DNA from 4 places in the Vreelandella arctica genome. Region 1 is predicted to be linked to each of the others. Evidence: predicted binding sites of a transcription regulator. Region 1 holds the regulator's gene; each other region holds the start of a gene.
What was found. The regulator LexA, encoded in region 1, represses DNA repair genes until DNA is damaged. The targets are predictions, from matches to a motif close to TACTGTNTANNTANACAGTA.

Region 2: recA (recombinase RecA) is a predicted target of LexA. The motif match lies at 2,350-2,369, and genes of this name have one in related genera.
Region 3: recN (DNA repair protein RecN) is a predicted target of LexA. The motif match lies at 2,689-2,708, and genes of this name have one in related genera.
Region 4: ruvA (Holliday junction branch migration protein RuvA) is a predicted target of LexA. The motif match lies at 1,707-1,726, and genes of this name have one in related genera.

Annotation. Positions count from the first base shown of each region.
Region 1 is NZ_JBANSN010000032.1:5,012-9,225, forward strand. It holds gene purU (formyltetrahydrofolate deformylase) at 15-869, shown strand; gene V8L70_RS19235 (energy-coupling factor ABC transporter permease) at 894-1,565, shown strand; gene lexA (transcriptional repressor LexA) at 1,575-2,255, opposite strand; gene V8L70_RS19245 (TetR/AcrR family transcriptional regulator) at 2,525-3,202, shown strand; gene V8L70_RS19250 (L,D-transpeptidase) at 3,180-3,716, shown strand; gene nagZ (beta-N-acetylhexosaminidase) at 3,781-4,214, shown strand, end outside.
Region 2 is NZ_JBANSN010000022.1:53,770-57,983, reverse strand. It holds gene alaS (alanine--tRNA ligase) at 1-544, opposite strand, end outside; gene V8L70_RS16880 (regulatory protein RecX) at 768-1,232, opposite strand; gene recA (recombinase RecA) at 1,257-2,330, opposite strand; gene V8L70_RS16870 (CinA family protein) at 2,435-2,968, opposite strand; gene mutS (DNA mismatch repair protein MutS) at 3,052-4,214, shown strand, end outside.
Region 3 is NZ_JBANSN010000006.1:55,514-59,727, forward strand. It holds gene dnaK (molecular chaperone DnaK) at 1-1,745, opposite strand, end outside; gene grpE (nucleotide exchange factor GrpE) at 1,904-2,545, opposite strand; gene recN (DNA repair protein RecN) at 2,756-4,214, shown strand, end outside.
Region 4 is NZ_JBANSN010000004.1:64,031-68,244, reverse strand. It holds gene aspS (aspartate--tRNA ligase) at 1-1,042, shown strand, start outside; gene ruvC (crossover junction endodeoxyribonuclease RuvC) at 1,119-1,682, shown strand; gene ruvA (Holliday junction branch migration protein RuvA) at 1,795-2,403, shown strand; gene ruvB (Holliday junction branch migration DNA helicase RuvB) at 2,471-3,508, shown strand; gene ybgC (tol-pal system-associated acyl-CoA thioesterase) at 3,505-3,918, shown strand; gene tolQ (protein TolQ) at 3,977-4,214, shown strand, end outside.

The sequences.
Region 1 (4,214 bases):
CAAGAGTCGCTCACATGTCCCATTATTATCGTTTAGTTGTGTCCTGCCCTGATCGGGTAGGTATTGTGGCCCGAGTATCGAGCTTTATTGCTAAGCAAGGGGGGTCTATCACTGAAGCCAGCCAGCACTCTGATTTAGAAACGGGCTGTTTTTTTATGCGTTACGAAATCTTGGCGGATTCAGTGGGGATGTCGGTAGAAGCGCTACGTGCAGCGTTCGAGCCGGTGGCAATCGAATTCGATATGCAGTGGTCATTGGTGGATACACAGCAGCGCCGCCGGGTGGTATTGATGGTCTCTAGAGAGTCACACTGCTTGGTAGATTTGCTTTATCGCTGGCAGGCGGGTGAGTTGGATTGCGATATTGTTGGCGTCATTTCCAACCATGACGATATGCGTTCATTGACCGAATGGTACGGCATTCCTTATCACTATGTGCCAGTCGACCCCGATAACAAGCAAGTGTCATTTGCCAAGGTGCAAGCAGAAATCGATAGTGCACGTGCTGATTGCGTCGTGCTGGCGCGTTATATGCAAATTCTGCCGCCTGACCTGTGCGCACGCTATGCAGGGCGGGTGATTAATATTCATCACAGTTTTTTACCCTCTTTCGCTGGGGCTAAGCCCTACCACCAGGCATATCAGCGCGGAGTGAAGCTGATTGGCGCCACCTGCCACTATGTTACCGAGGAACTCGACGCGGGCCCGATTATCGAACAGGATATTCATCGCGTTAGCCACTGCCATACCCCAACCGATCTAGTCCGCTTTGGGCGTGATGTTGAAAAAGCCGTTCTCGCACGCGGTTTACGCTGGCATCTTGAGGATCGGGTTTTAGTGCATGGCAACAAGACCGTGGTGTTTAGCTAACGCTCGATAATGTGAGAAGCCGCTATGTCGTTCGCACAAAGTGTACTGGCGCCCTGGGCGCTGATATTCACCTCGCTACTCTCGTTAGGCGTAGTGGTGTGGGCTCTTTGGCGGCGGCCCTGGCAAGTGCTACTGGAAGACACTGCTCTTCAGCACCGTTGGTTAGGCGCAACGCTGGCAGTGGCGCTGATGTGGCAGCTACGCGCTCAGGCGGTCGACTGGCTAACGCTGCATCTCGTCTTTACGGTATTGATGACACTCGTGTTTAAAGCGCCATTAGCGCTGATCAGCAATATACTCATTAATGTGGCAATGGTAATTATCGGCCGCAATGAGTGGACGCTACTGGGGGCGAATGTACTGGTAACGGGCATTGTTCCGGCTGCCATTATTGGCACAGTGTGGCGGCTGGTAGATCGCCGCCTGCCGGATAACCTGATGGTGTTTCTATTTGCCTGCGGATTTTTTGGGGCGGCGTTGGCAACATTAGGGGCAGGGCTGGCTGCCGTGCTGCTGATCATCGTGGCAGGTACAGACCCTAACGCTATCTATCTTGCCCAGGAGTATGCTCGCTTCTTACCTCTACTAATGCCTTCAGAGGCGTTTATTACCGGGATGCTGCTGAGTATTCTGCTGGTCTATCATCCTAATTGGGTGGCCACCTTTAATGACCACCGCTATATCGACATGCAGTAGCGACGGTGGTTAGCCCAGTGCCTGGCCATTACCGCCACGAATAACGCCAACGCCGACACCTTCGATATCGAGTGACTGTGAACGCAGGTCGATTTCAATGGGCGCAAAGTCTGCATTTTCCGCAAATAGCGTTACTTGGTGGCCCTGGCGTTTGAAGCGCTTAACGGTTACTTCATCATCCAGGCGCGCAACGACAATCTGGCCATCGCGCACCCGCTCGGTACGGTGAACTGCCAATAAATCACCTTCTAAAATACCAATATCCTTCATCGAAAGGCCCCGCACACGCAGCAGATAATCGGCTTTAGGAGTGAAGTACTCGGCTGGCAGAGGGCAGTAACGGTCAATATGCTCAGCCGCTAGGATAGGGCTCCCGGCGGCTACTTCGCCAATCACAGGCAGCCCAGCAGGCGAGGCTTCAATATTGGCAGCTGGCAACGCACTTGCGGTGCTGTCTACTAACTCCTGGGGCTCTTGATTGGGTAGGCGAATACCGCGTGAAGTATTGCGAATAATGCGAATAGCGCCTTTACGCTCGAGCGCGCGCAGGTGCTCTTCCGCGGCGTTAGGTGAGCGGAACCCCAGTGCTTTCGCAATTTCAGCACGGGTCGGAGGGTAGCCAAATTCGCCCATGGTCTTAACAATAAAATCAAATACGTGCTGTTGGCGAGCGGTTAGCGGACGCGACATACCAGACTCCAAAAATAGTGAATAGACAGTAACAAATTAAAAGTCGACTTAATCGATAAGTGGTTAAGTATACAGTATGTTCCTCTGTCCAGTACATGTCTTGTCAACCCCCTCTCTAGAAAGGCCCCCGAATTTTTCCTAATCGTTTTAAACTAAGCTTCTACTCATATAGACAGCCATATTTCATCAGAAAATCAAGCGTTGAGCCCACCAGCGATATGGCATAGTATTTTGCTATGTTTTAAACACTCGTTTCCCCGGAGAGCGGCATGGCTCAATCTGATACGGTAACTCGAATACTCGACACCGCTGAAGTGCTGTTTGCTGAGCGAGGTTTTGCTGAAACATCGCTGCGCAACATCACTAGCAAAGCGCGCGTCAATTTAGCGGCGGTGAATTACCATTTTGGTTCCAAAAAAGCCTTAATTCAGGCCGTGTTTTCACGCTATCTGGACCCGTTCACCCAGCGTTTTCATACTGCGCTTGATGAACTTGAAGCCCAGCATGCAGGGCGCGTTATTCCGTTGGAAACGCTACTCGAAACCATGGCGACCACCGTGCTGGCAGTGCCTGCTGAGCGCAACAGTTTAAAGGTGTTTATGCGCTTGCTGGGCCTTGCCTATAGCCAAGCGCAGGGGCATCTTAGGCGTCATATTCAGCAAGAGTATGGTGATGTGTTTACCCGTTTCACCGAGTTAGTGCGTCAAGCCACGCCCGACTTGCCTGACGCGGAACGCTTTTGGCGGCTACACTTTATGCTTGGTACGGTGATTTTTACGCTTTCAGGCCTTGATGCACTGCGCGATATCGCTGAAAAGGATTATCAAGAGCAGGTCACCGTGCGGGATTTGGTTAGGCGGTTGCGCCCAGTAGTGGTGGCTGCCATGAATGCACCGTTGCCCCCAGCACTTGAAGAAGGAAAATATGCGAACGCCCAAGCTCGCTGAGCTTCCCCCTGTAGAGGACATCTGGTTGGAAATCGATACCACACAGCAGCAGCTACGCTGTTGGCGAGGGCCGAAGGTGCTGCATGAGTGTGAGATATCGTCTGGCCTCGCGGGCGTTGGTGAGCACAACGGCAGTGGCAAAACACCCCATGGTTGGCACTATATAAGAGCCGCGATCGGCAACGGGATGCCTGATAATGCGGTATTTCGGGGTCGTCGCTGGACGGGGGAGGCATTTTCTCCTGCGCTAGCTGAAGCATATCCGAAGCGGGATTGGATTTTGACCCGCATCCTGTGGCTATGCGGACTAGAAAAAGGCGTGAACCGTGGTGGTCAGGTCGATTCACAGCGTCGCTATATTTATCTTCATGGTACGCCCCCTGATCAGCCCATGGGCGTTGCTGCATCCCACGGCTGTATTCGTTTACGCAATAGTGATTTGCTCTATATCTTTTCGTTAGCGTTACCAGGTACCCCCGTTTGGTTGCACGGCGGTCGTCAGTCGTTTGACTAATCTGTTTTGACACCGCTAGACGATCGTCTAGAATCACCGCCTCTTTTTTAATGGACCTATCACGATGACTCAACCGTTAGGCCCGGTCATGCTCGACCTTGAAGGCCCGAAATTAACGGCCGCAGAAAAGCGCTTGCTGCTAGAACCGGTGGTAGGGGGCGTTATTCTGTTTGCCCGCAATGTCCAGAACGGCTACCAAGTACGCCAGCTCTGCAGCGATATTCGACGTGTGCGTGCGGACTTATTGCTTGCCGTTGATCAAGAGGGTGGCCGCGTTCAGCGTATTAAAGAAGGGATGACGCGTCTTCCTGCCATGGCTCGCATTGGTGAGTGTTATAGCGCCAACCCCGATGATGGTCTTGCGCTCGCAAAAGATGCTGGCTGGCTATTGGGCATGGAAATGGCCGCCTGCGGTTTGGATCTTAGCTTTGCTCCGGTACTGGATGTCGAAAGCGGCATCTCAAGTGTTATTGGAGACCGAAGTTTTAGCCGCGATCC
Region 2 (4,214 bases), on a different contig from region 1:
ATACCTCTGGACCGTGGTCAAAAAAGATTTCCGAACTCGGGCCACAAGGACCGGTGTCGCCCATCTGCCAGAAGTTATCTTCGTCTAATTTGGAAAAGCGCTCGGGGTCAATACCGATCTCGTCTTTCCAGATACGTTCAGCTTCGTCATCGCTAACATGTACCGTTACCCACAGTTTCTCTTTAGGCAGACCCAGCGTTTCGGTCAGAAATACCCAGGCAAAGCGTATGGCGTCGTGCTTGAAGTAGTCGCCAAAACTGAAGTTACCCAGCATTTCAAAAAACGTGTGGTGACGTGCGGTATAGCCGACATTGTCTAAATCATTATGCTTACCGCCTGCGCGTACGCAGCGCTGCGCAGATGTTGCACGCACGTAGGGGCGTGGGTCGCGACCCAGAAATACATCTTTGAAAGGCACCATGCCGGCATTGGTAAACAGCAGCGTCGGGTCATTGCCCGGCACTAAAGAGCTGGTGGGTACAATCGTATGCCCCTGCTCTTCAAAGAAGGTGAGAAAGGCCTGTCTAATTTCTGCGCTTTTCATAGGGTATCCGTAACAAGAAAGCGTGGTGTCCCAGGGCGCTGTCGACGCTACCCTCAGGGGTCGCAAAGAGGCCATTATAGCGCAGTTGTCAAACGACTAAAGCCGCACTTAGTGGCAGAGAGGCAAACAAATAGCTAGAAAAGCGTATGAGAGCGCTATTAGAAAAGTAAGAGCAGGCGTTTTATAGGCAGGGGAAAAGTATTACAGAGATAGAGAAAATGTATTACAGACAGGAAAGCGCATAGCGGATTTGCTCAAAATCGAAGCCACGACTAGCCAGAAAGCGCTCGCGTCGAGCGCGCTCTTTAGGTGTTTCGCCGGGGCTATCAAAGCGCCGCGTCAGTGTTTCCCGGGCTAGCTCGAACCAGTCAATCTGCTCCCCCTCCTCCACCTCTTCAAAAGCAGCGTTAAGGGTTTCCTGGTCGACGCCGCGTTGGCGCAATTCACCTTTAATACGAATAACACCCTGGCCGCGCAGAATGCGCGAGCGTACGAAACTAGCTGCAAAACGCGCATCAGATTGCAAGCCCTGTTCGGCCAGAGCGTCTAAACACTCGTCAATAGCGGTATCGTCGAAGGCTTTTTTCTTTAAGCGCTGGGCTAGTTCGGCGCGAGAGTATTCGCGCCGAGCCAGTAAGCCAATCGCGATGTCACGGGGAGTGGCATCGCGCTGAGACATAAAGGCCATTAGATTGTCTCGGTTAGAAAAGACTTAGAGCAGATCGTCATCGTTGGCATCCACTTCAGCCGCTGCTTCGGCAGGGGCACCTTCCTTCTCCTTTTTAGGATCAGGCTTGGCCAAGAGCTGCTCACGAATCTGCGTTTCGATTTCGAGCATAATGTCTGGGTGCTCTTCCAGATAAAGCGCGGAGTTTGCTTTACCCTGGCCGATTTTCTTGCCTTTATAGCTGTACCAAGCACCGGCTTTATCGACCAGATTGCACTGCACGCCCAGGTCAATAACCTCGCCAGCGTGGTAGATACCCTTGCCGTAAAGAATCTGGAATTCAGCTTGGCGGAATGGCGGTGCCACCTTGTTTTTGACTACTTTCACGCGGGTTTCGTTACCGGTGACTTCATCGCCTACTTTCACCGAGCCGGTGCGGCGAATATCCAGACGCACACTGGCGTAGAACTTAAGCGCGTTACCGCCGGTGGTGGTTTCGGGTGAACCAAACATCACGCCGATCTTCATGCGGATCTGGTTGATGAAGATCACCAGGCAGTTGGCGTTTTTGATATTACCGGTAATTTTACGTAGCGCCTGAGACATCAAACGTGCCTGTAGGCCAACATGGGTATCGCCCATTTCGCCTTCGATTTCAGCGCGCGGGGTCAACGCAGCGACAGAGTCGATAACAATCACGTCAACACCGCCGGAACGCACCAGCATATCGGTAATTTCTAACGCCTGCTCGCCAGTGTCCGGCTGGGAAATCAGTAGATCATCCAGGTTGACGCCTAGCTTTTCGGCATAGCTTGGATCCAGAGCGTGCTCGGCATCCACGAACGCACACACTTTGCCTTGCTTTTGCGCTTGCGCAATCACCGAAAGGGTCAGCGTTGTCTTACCCGAGGACTCCGGACCAAAAATTTCAGCTACGCGGCCAAACGGCAGCCCGCCGATGCCAAGTGCGATATCCAGACCCAACGAACCCGTGGAAACCGACGGCATGACCACACGCGGTGCGTCACCTAGACGCATGACGGTGCCCTTGCCGAACTGACGGTCGATTTGGGTGAGTGCAGCGTTTAGCGCTTTTGTGCGGTTGTCATCCTGAGCCATTCAGAGATTCCTCATAACAAGCTGTATAATTACCCAGTAGTATGCCAAAGATTGTGCCGTAAACAAATCCTTGATCACGCTTTCTCTTAACTATTTTCCTACCCCTACCCCTGCTTGCCTGCCTTCACCCGCGCATCCAGGCGTGCCACCAGCCCTGCCAGCGCCTGCCGCACTGCCTGCTCGCGCACTGCTTGGCGATCCCCAGGGAAGTGGAAACACTCGGCTTGCTGCTCAGCGGTATCACCCCAGGCGAGCCAAACGGTACCCACCGGCTTTTCAGCACTACCACCATCCGGCCCGGCCACCCCACTAACGGCAACGCCCAAGCCCGCACCGCTATCCCGGCAGGCGCCTTGCACCATCGCTTTCACTACTTCTTCGCTCACCGCCCCGTGTTCTGCCAGTATAGCGTCTGGCACGCCGAGCAGGCGGGTCTTAGCCGCGTTCGCATAGGTCACATAGCCCGTTGTAAAGTAAGCAGAGCTACCCCCCGTGCTGGTAATCGCACTGGCAATACCACCGCCCGTGCAGGATTCAGCGGCGGTCACTTCCACCTTCAACTGCTGACAAAGCCGCCCTAGCCGCTGAGCTAGCAGCGTCAAATCAAGATTTTTCAGGCTAGATACGCTGGGCACTATGGTCGCTCCTTCAAGTGAGTCGTCTGTTCAGCGTAGAATACTGTGTTTAGCTTTCTCAAAGAAATTGCTCAATCAGGACGCCCATGTCACAGGCCATTCCCCCTAACACGCCAATGATCACGCAGTATTTAAAGATCAAACGCGAACACCCCGAGGTTCTGCTGTTTTACCGAATGGGGGATTTTTACGAGCTGTTTTTCGACGACGCCAAGCGCGCCGCCGCACTGCTGGACATTACCCTTACCCAGCGCGGCCAGTCGGGGGGGAAGCCGATCCCGATGGCGGGTGTACCTTACCATAGCGCTGAAGGCTATTTGGCGCGTCTGGTCGCTGGCGGTGAATCGGTAGCGATCTGCGAACAGATAGGCGACCCCGCGACCAGCAAAGGGCCCGTTGACCGCCAAGTAGTACGTATCGTTACCCCCGGCACGCTCCACGATGAAGCGCTGCTCGATGCCCGCCGCGACAACGTACTGGTATCGGTCTCCCCCGGTAAAGATAGCTGGGGCCTTGCCTGGCTAGAACTCTCTAGCGGCCGCTTCAATGTATTGGAAGTGGAGAGCGAAGCCGAAATGCTCGCCGAGCTTACTCGCCTCTCCCCTGCTGAGTTGCTGGTGCCCGAAAGCCTGACGCTACCCGATGCCTGGTCGCAAAAGCGCAGCCTGCGTCGCCAGGGCGAGTGGCTGTTTGATTTGGAGAGCGCCACCCGCAGCCTGTGCGATCAGTTTGAAGTGCAGGATTTACGCGGCTTTGGCTGCGCGCACTTGACCACTGCACTGATTGCCGCCGGGGTGCTGATTGATTACGCCCGCGACACTCAGCGCTCGCGCTTGCCCCACGTGACCGCGATTAGCGTTGAGAATCGCGACGATGCAGTAGTGATCGACGCCGCCAGCCGACGTAATCTGGAAATCGACATTAACCTGGGTGGCAATAGCGACAACACCCTGGCGAGCGTGCTGGACACCTGCACCACCGCCATGGGCTCGCGGCTACTCAAACGCTGGCTGAATCGTCCGCTGCGCCAACGAGAGATTGTCCAAAACCGCCATGCAGGCGTGGCGTTGCTAAGCCTAGATGCCGCCTACATGTCGCTGCGCGAGACGTTGAGCGATGTGGGCGATGTGGAGCGCATTCTGGCCCGGGTCGCGCTGTACAGCGCCCGGCCACGGGATTTGGCGCGTCTGCGTGACGCCCTGGTCACTCTGCCTACCCTTGAACAGCAGTTGGGCGAGGTAGAGAACGG
Region 3 (4,214 bases), on a different contig from region 1:
TCGACATCGTCGCTTTTAACCGCTTCTTCCAGCTCGCTGATGGCCGTTTCAATCGCCTGCTTCTCGTCGTCAGTCGCTTTGTCGCCTGCTTCTTCCAACGTTTTGCGTGTGGCGTGAATCATGCCGTCAGCTTGGTTACGCAGCTGCACCAGCTCTTCGAACTTCTTATCTTCTTCGGCGTGAGCTTCGGCATCGCGCACCATCTGCTCGACTTCTTCCTCGGACAGGCCGCTAGACGCCTTGATGACAATCGACTGCTCTTTACCAGTGGCCTTGTCTTTCGCCGATACGTTCAGAATGCCGTTGGCATCCAAGTCGAAGGCGACTTCGATCTGCGGTACACCGCGCGGTGCAGGCGGAATGTCAGCAAGATCAAAACGACCCAGCGACTTATTCTGCGACACTTGCTTACGCTCACCCTGTACGGCGTGAATGGTTACGGCCGTCTGGTTGTCATCCGCCGTTGAGAAGGTTTGTGTCTTCTTGGTCGGGATGGTGGTGTTCTTTTCGATCAGCGGCGTCATCACGCCACCCAGGGTTTCGATACCCAGAGTTAGCGGAGTAACGTCGAGCAGCAGCACGTCTTTAACGTCGCCACCGAGTACGCCGCCCTGAATCGCGGCACCAACGGCAACCGCTTCGTCCGGGTTAACGTCTTTGCGTGCTTCTTTACCGAAGAAGTCAGCGGCTTTCTTCTGCACCATCGGCATACGTGTCTGGCCACCGACCAGGATCACTTCGTCGATTTCAGACGCAGACAAGCCAGCATCTTTCAGTGCCATTTTGCACGGCTCGAGTGAACGCTGAACCAGATCTTCTACCAGCGACTCCAGCTTGGCGCGTGTCACCTTAACGTTAAGGTGTTTCGGGCCAGTGTTGTCGGCGGTGATGTAAGGCAGGTTCACGTCAGTCTGCTGAGCGCTGGAAAGCTCAATTTTGGCTTTCTCAGCGGCTTCTTTCAGACGCTGCATGGCCAGATTGTCGCCAGACAGGTCAATACCGCTGTCAGCCTTGAACTGGTCAACCAGGTAGTTGATCAGCGCCAAGTCGAAATCTTCGCCGCCCAGGAAGGTGTCACCGTTGGTGGCCAACACTTCAAACTGGGTTTCGCCGTCAACATCGGCAATTTCGATGATCGAGATATCGAAAGTACCGCCACCCAGGTCATAGACCGCGATGGTTTTGTCGCCGCGCGATTTGTCCATACCGTAGGCCAGTGCGGCAGCGGTCGGCTCGTTAATAATGCGCTTAACGTCTAGACCGGCGATGCGGCCGGCATCTTTGGTCGCCTGACGCTGGCTGTCGTTGAAGTAGGCCGGCACGGTAATAACCGCTTCAGTGACCGTTTCGCCCAAGTAGTCTTCGGCGGTCTTCTTCATTTTCTTCAACACTTCCGCGCTAACCTGCGGCGGTGCCATTTTTTTGCCTTTTACTTCAACCCAGGCATCACCGTTATCTGCTTCGGTGATCTTGTACGGCACCATTTTGATATCTTTTTGGACAACGTCGTCTTTAAAGCGACGGCCAATAAGGCGCTTGATGGCGTACAGCGTGTTTTCTGGGTTAGTCACCGCTTGGCGTTTAGCCGCCTGACCGACCAGCGTTTCGCCATCGTCTGTATAAGCGATGATAGAAGGCGTTGTACGGCCGCCTTCGGCGTTTTCAATAACTTTAGCGCTGTCACCATCGAGCACGGCCACACAAGAGTTAGTGGTGCCCAGGTCGATACCAATTATACGTCCCATAGCAATAACCTCGAATTCGGTTGTTACAAAACTGAAATTTAGCTTTTAAAGCTTGTCTGCGGGTTTCCCCGCGGGGTTGCCCTTTATTTGGGGGCCGCCGCTGACTTTTCAAGGGCTTTTTTTCACACCCTGCTTTCTTACCCTACGCAGCCATTTGCTTAATTGGCTTTTTGGCTCACTACGACCATGGCCGGGCGCACCAAGCGTCCATTGAGTAAATAGCCTTTTTGCATAACGTCCATCACGGTGTTGGGATCAAGATCCGGGTTAGGCACCATGGTCATGGCTTCATGCACTTGAGGGTCGAAAGGCTCGCCGTGGGGCTCAATGCTTTCCACGCCGAACTTGTTGAGTACATCCAATTGCATTTTCAAGGTCATGGAAACGCCTTCGCGGTGGATCTCCGAGGCTCCCTCTTCCATGGTCTCAAGCGCTTTCTCCAAGCTATCAACGACCGGCAGCAGTTCTTTAACGAACTTCTCTAGGGCAAACTTGCGCGCTTTCTCGGCTTCTTGCTCAGCACGGCGACGCACGTTTTGCGCTTCCGCAGCGGCGCGCAGGGCTTGATCCTTGGCCTCGGCCAAGCTCTGCTCGAGCTCGCCTACCTGAGCGGCCAGCATTTCTGCTTCAGGATTATCGACACTGCCTTCAAACGACTCTTCGTCATTGATCAATCCTTCCAGCTCGCCTTCCATCAAGCGCTCTTCGGCGGCCTGCTCTTCCGCTTGTTCGGCGCCATCCGCTTCTTGCTCGTGGCGGGCCAGCTCGTCATCCATCGGTGTTTGCGGTTCTTTCGCCATGTTGTGCTCCTATTAAGTAGGGCGCTGCCACGCGGGCTGCGCGCAAAGAAGTAAGCCGTTAGTTACTAGCCTTAACTGATCATGCACGCTATATGGGGGCCATAAATTCCATCTCAAGAGGTGCATTGAAGTGAGTTATTAACTACTGTATAAATCAACAACTATTGGATAAGTATCCAGCTTCTGTGCTGTACCGCCTCAGGAGGCGCCATGCTTACTCAGCTAGCCATTCAAGATTTCGCTATTGTTGACCATCTAGAGCTCGACCTAACCGGCGGCATGACCGCGATTACCGGGGAAACTGGCGCGGGCAAATCGATCCTGTTAGGTGCCCTTGGGCTCTGCCTGGGCGAGCGCGCCGACGCCGGAAGCGTGCGACATGGCCGCGAGCGTACGGATCTCTCCGCGCGTTTCGACATTCAGCACCTGCCCGCCGCCGTCGAGTGGCTAACGGCGCGGGAACTCCCTGCTGAGGAGTGCTTGCTGCGCCGCGTGGTGACCGCCAACGGCCGCTCCAAAGCGTGGATTAACGGCCACCCCGCAACTATTTCAGACCTGAAATCACTGGGCGAGCAGTTAATCCAGATTCATGGTCAGCACGCCCATCACGCCTTAATGCGTGAGGAGACCCACCTTGCCTTACTCGATGACTACGCGAGCCTAAACGACGCAACCGCTCAACTGGCCATTACGTTTCGCGAGTGGCGCCATGCGCGTCGGCAGCTGAAAAAGCTAAGCGAAGAAGGCAGCGAAGTAGAAGCCAAACGGCAGCTACTGCGTTATCAGGTAGAAGAGCTGGATCAGCTCGGTTTAGCAGAAGGTGAACTGGCCACCCTGGAAGAAGAGCAGCACACGCTCGCGCATGCTGAGGAGACGCTGCGTGAGACACAGTTTGCCGCTGACTGTTGCGCCAGCGATGAAGGTGGCGCGCTCTCGCTACTCAACCAGGCTTCCGCCCATTTAAGCGCGCTGCCGGGTAGCGACAAAGGCACGCTGGCCAATACGCTCGCCATGCTGAGCGATGCCCGTATTCAAGTGGAAGAGGCTTCCAGCGAGCTCAATCGTCTCGCCAGCACCACCGAGCTCGACCCTGAGCGGCTGGCTTGGGTGGAAGAGCGCATGACCGACGTACATCGAATTGCTCGCAAGCACCACGTTGCCCCCGACGAGCTATGCGCCCTGCATGCTGACCTACAGCGAGAAGTCGCGCAGTTAGAAGAGGGAGGGAATGATCTTGAGGCACTGAGTGCACAAGTAGTGGAGCTACGCGAAAGCTATCACCAGGAAGCGAAAAAACTCAGCGAGAGCCGTCAAAAAGCCGCGCTTCGTTTGGGCAAAGAAGTGCAGCAACAGCTGGGCTTTTTAGCCATGGGTAAGGCCCGCTTTGAAGTAGAGGTCACCGCGAAAGAGGCGCCCTCTCCTGAAGGCCTTGATCGTGTGCAATTTTTGATCAGCGCTAACCCCGGTCAGCCTGCGCGGCCACTAACGAAAGTCGCCTCCGGCGGCGAATTGTCGCGGATTAGCCTGGCGATTCAAGTGGTCGCGGCGACGCACTCAACGGTGCCTAGCTTAGTATTTGACGAAGTGGATGTGGGCATTTCGGGCGCGACCGCAGAAATCGTTGGTCAATTACTGCGCAAGCTAGGTGAAAACGGCCAAGTCATGACCG
Region 4 (4,214 bases), on a different contig from region 1:
GGGCATTACTGAATCCATGATTCGTCAGCTATTCCAGGACGTGTTAAAAGCCGAACTACCTGAATTTCCGCGCATGACTTGGCAGGAAGCAATGGATCGCTTTGGCTCTGATAAGCCGGATCTGCGCATCCCGCTTGAATTGACTGATGTCGACGATCTGATGCAGCAAGTCGATTTCAAAGTTTTCTCTGGCCCGGCCAGCGCGGATGATGGTCGTGTAGCGGCGCTGAAAGTACCCGGTGGCGCTAAGCTGTCGCGTAAAGAGATCGACGAATACACCAAGTTTGTCGGCATCTACGGTGCCAAGGGCTTGGCGTGGATCAAGGTCAACGAGCGCGCTAAAGGACTTGAGGGTCTGCAGTCGCCGATCGTTAAGTTCATGGAAAATATCGTTGAAGAGTTGCTCGATCGGGTAGGCGCTGAAGATGGCGATATCATCTTCTTTGGTGCAGATAAAACCCGTATCGTCAACGAAGCCATTGGCGCGCTGCGCGTCAAACTGGGCGCTGACCTTGAGCTCTACACTCAGGAATGGGCACCGCTGTGGGTAGTCGACTTCCCGATGTTTGAAGCTGACGACAATGGCCGCCTCAGCCCGCTTCACCACCCCTTTACCGCGCCTTCTTGCAGCCCGGAAGAGCTAAAGGCCGACCCAGCGAGCGCACTTTCGCGCGCTTACGATATGGTGCTCAACGGTACCGAATTGGGCGGCGGCTCTATTCGTATCCACGACCAAACCATGCAGAGCACCGTTTTCGAGATCCTCGGCATTGGTGAAGTAGAAGCTCAAGAAAAATTCGGCTTCTTGCTGGATGCGCTTCAGTACGGCGCGCCGCCCCATGGTGGCTTAGCCTTTGGTTTGGACCGCCTCGTCATGCTGATGGTGGGTGCTAAGACTATTCGTGAAGTCATCGCCTTCCCGAAAACCCAAAGCGCTGCTTGCTTAATGACGAATGCCCCAGGCGAAGTCAGTCCTGAACAGTTAAAAGATTTAAACATCCGTCTACGCCAGAAGGCCAAGCCGGAAACAGCCACCGAATAACGTGGTTGGTTAAGTGCCTAACACCGACGCTCCGGCGTCGGTGTTTTTGTATAAAGCCCCAACGAGTGTCGACGACATGGATGAGAAAAAGCCTGCTAATCCTGTCCGTATCCTGGGTATTGACCCAGGGTCACGCGTGACAGGGTATGGGGTAATCGACGTGGTCGGTGTGAAGCCCTGCTACGTGGCAAGTGGTTGTATTCGCACGGCGGAAGGGGCGCTAGAACAACGACTGGCACAGATTTATGCCGGTCTTAGCGAAGTCGTCGGTTTGCATCGGCCCAACCAAGTGGCTATTGAGCGTGTCTTTATGGCCAAAAACCCTGATTCGGCGCTCAAGCTGGGCCAAGCGCGGGGGGCGGCGCTTGTCTGCATGGCCAATCATGGATTGAGCCTTGCCGAGTACGCCGCGCGGCAGATTAAACAGGCGGTGACAGGCCAGGGCGGCGCGGACAAAGAGCAAGTCCAGCATATGGTGACCGCTATTCTGCAGCTTTCTGCTACTCCCCAGGCTGATGCCGCGGATGCATTAGCGATTGCGTTAACGCATGCCTTTAGTGGTTCTGTCTTTAGCAGCCATGGCCTACCCGCCGCGCCAACGCGGGCCCGTCGTCGCTCCACAGGCCGCTGGCGGCTGTAACGGTTACTCTGCGTGTGGCTGAACTACTGGTCACCTGTACAGAGTCGCTTTATAGTAAACGTCTGTTTTCACCCTCTTGTTTTATTATTTCAACACCTGTGCGAGCGACTTTATGATTGGACGTCTAAGTGGCCAGTTACTGGCAAAGCAACCTCCCTGGATTGTTATCGACGTTCATGGTGTAGGCTATGAGCTGGAAACCTCGATGAATACGCTGGTAGCACTGCCTGCCGTCGGTGAAAGCGTTTCATTATTTACTCATCTAACAATTCGTGACGATGCTCATTTGCTATATGGGTTTGGTAGAGAGCATGAACGAGCGCTTTTCCGCGCGCTGATCAAAGTCAATGGGGTGGGGCCCAAGCTGGCGTTAGCGATTTTATCAGGTATGGATGAAGACGCCTTTATGCGCTGTGTGCGTGATGATGACAGCAAGGCGTTGACAACACTGCCGGGGGTGGGCAAGAAAACCGCCGAGCGGCTGATTATCGAAATGCGTGACCGCTTCCCCGAGTGGGAAGATGGCAGTAACGCACTACTGCCTCTAGAGGCCGCTAATGGCCGAGCATCCGCCCGTGATAGCCTTGCCGATGCAGAAGCCGCCTTAGTCAGCTTGGGGTACAAGCTGACTGAGGCATCGAAAATGCTCGCCGACATTGACCCTAATCAGTCCACCGAAGCACTGATTAAAGCCGCGCTCACCCAACGCATGAGCGGCTAAGCGAGCTCGCATTAGCAAACGTCAATTCGACGCTGTCATTTTGTAATCGTTATTAAGAAGAGCACTTATGCTAGAACACGATCGGCTGATCGCCGCTGAGCCCGAACAGGGGGAGGGGCGCATTGATTACGCAATTCGCCCTAAGCGACTGGATGACTATATTGGCCAGCCGCGTGTCCGCGAGCAGTTGGAAATCTTTATTGGCGCCGCACGGCTGCGTGAAGAGAGCCTGGACCACACGTTGGTATTTGGCCCGCCTGGGTTAGGTAAAACGACACTTGCGCATATTATTGCCACCGAGATGGGGGTCGGAATGAAGTCGACCTCTGGCCCGGTGTTGGAGCGGGCGGGGGATCTCGCTGCCATGCTGACCAATCTTGAGCCTGGCGATGTGCTTTTTATCGATGAAATTCATCGTCTTTCGCCGGTGGTCGAAGAAGTGCTATACCCGGCCATGGAAGATTTTCAGCTGGATATCATGATTGGCGAGGGTCCGGCTGCGCGCTCTATCAAGCTGGATTTGCCCCGCTTTACCCTGGTGGGGGCGACGACGCGGGCAGGTTTATTGACCTCTCCACTGCGCGACCGGTTTGGCATCGTTCAGCGGCTTGAGTTTTATAATCTTGAAGAGCTAACTGAAATTGTTTCGCGCTCGGCGCGCCTGTTGGGGGTTGAAACTAGCCACGACGGCGCGATTGAAATCGCCCGCCGTTCCCGCGGTACGCCACGAATCGCTAATCGGCTATTACGCCGTGTGCGTGATTACGCTGAAATGAAAGGCAACGGTGTGGTCGATGTCGCCATAGCCGATGCTGCCCTCAATATGCTCAATGTGGACCACCACGGCCTGGATCATATGGATCGACGGTTACTGCTGGCCATGATCGACAAATTTGACGGCGGGCCGGTGGGCATTGACTCGCTCGCCGCTGCTATCAGTGAAGAACGTGACACCATTGAAGATGTGATTGAGCCCTATCTGATTCAACAGGGCCTAATGATGCGTACACCACGCGGGCGTGTCGTGACCCGCCAAGCGTGGCTGCACTTTGAACGTGTGCCCCACGAGCAGGCGACCGACATGGAAGGGGAGCGCCGTCCGTGAGTGATTTGGCTAACGATAGTTATCGCCTGCCGCTGCGTGTTTATATGGAAGATACTGACGCAGGCGGCATTGTCTACTACGTTAACTACTTGAAGTTTATGGAACGGGCGCGTAGCGAATGGCTACGCCAATTGGACCTAAATCAGCAAACGCTGCTAGACGAAGGCACGCAGCTAGTGGTATACCGCTTGGCCTGTCACTATGCGAAACCGGCTTGCCTCGATGACATGCTGGAGATTAGTACTCATGTCACCGACATTGGTCGCTGTCGAATGACATTTGAACAGCAAGTTTGGCGTAATGAGGAACTCCTCTGCTCAGCGACAGTCGAGATAGCCTGCTTGAGCGTCGAGCGTATGCGACCTAAAGCATGGCCAGAATCGCTTAATAGTTTGATCCGGGCCTCTTAACCAAGAGGTCATTCACTGCGTCGGCAATACCGACCCTAATAGATTGATGAGGGCACCTGTGAACGATAACACCATGTCCATTCCCCACTTAATAATGAATGCCAGCACCGTGGTGCAGCTGGTTATGTTGCTACTGTTGGTGGGGTCGATCCTCTCTTGGGTGGTGATTTTCCAGCGTAGTATTGCAATGCGTCGTGCCAAGCAAGAGTACAACCAGTTTGAGGAGTCTTTTTGGTCGGGTGTCGACTTAAATGAACTCTACCGTGAAATCCCCGCTGATGATCCACGCCATGGTG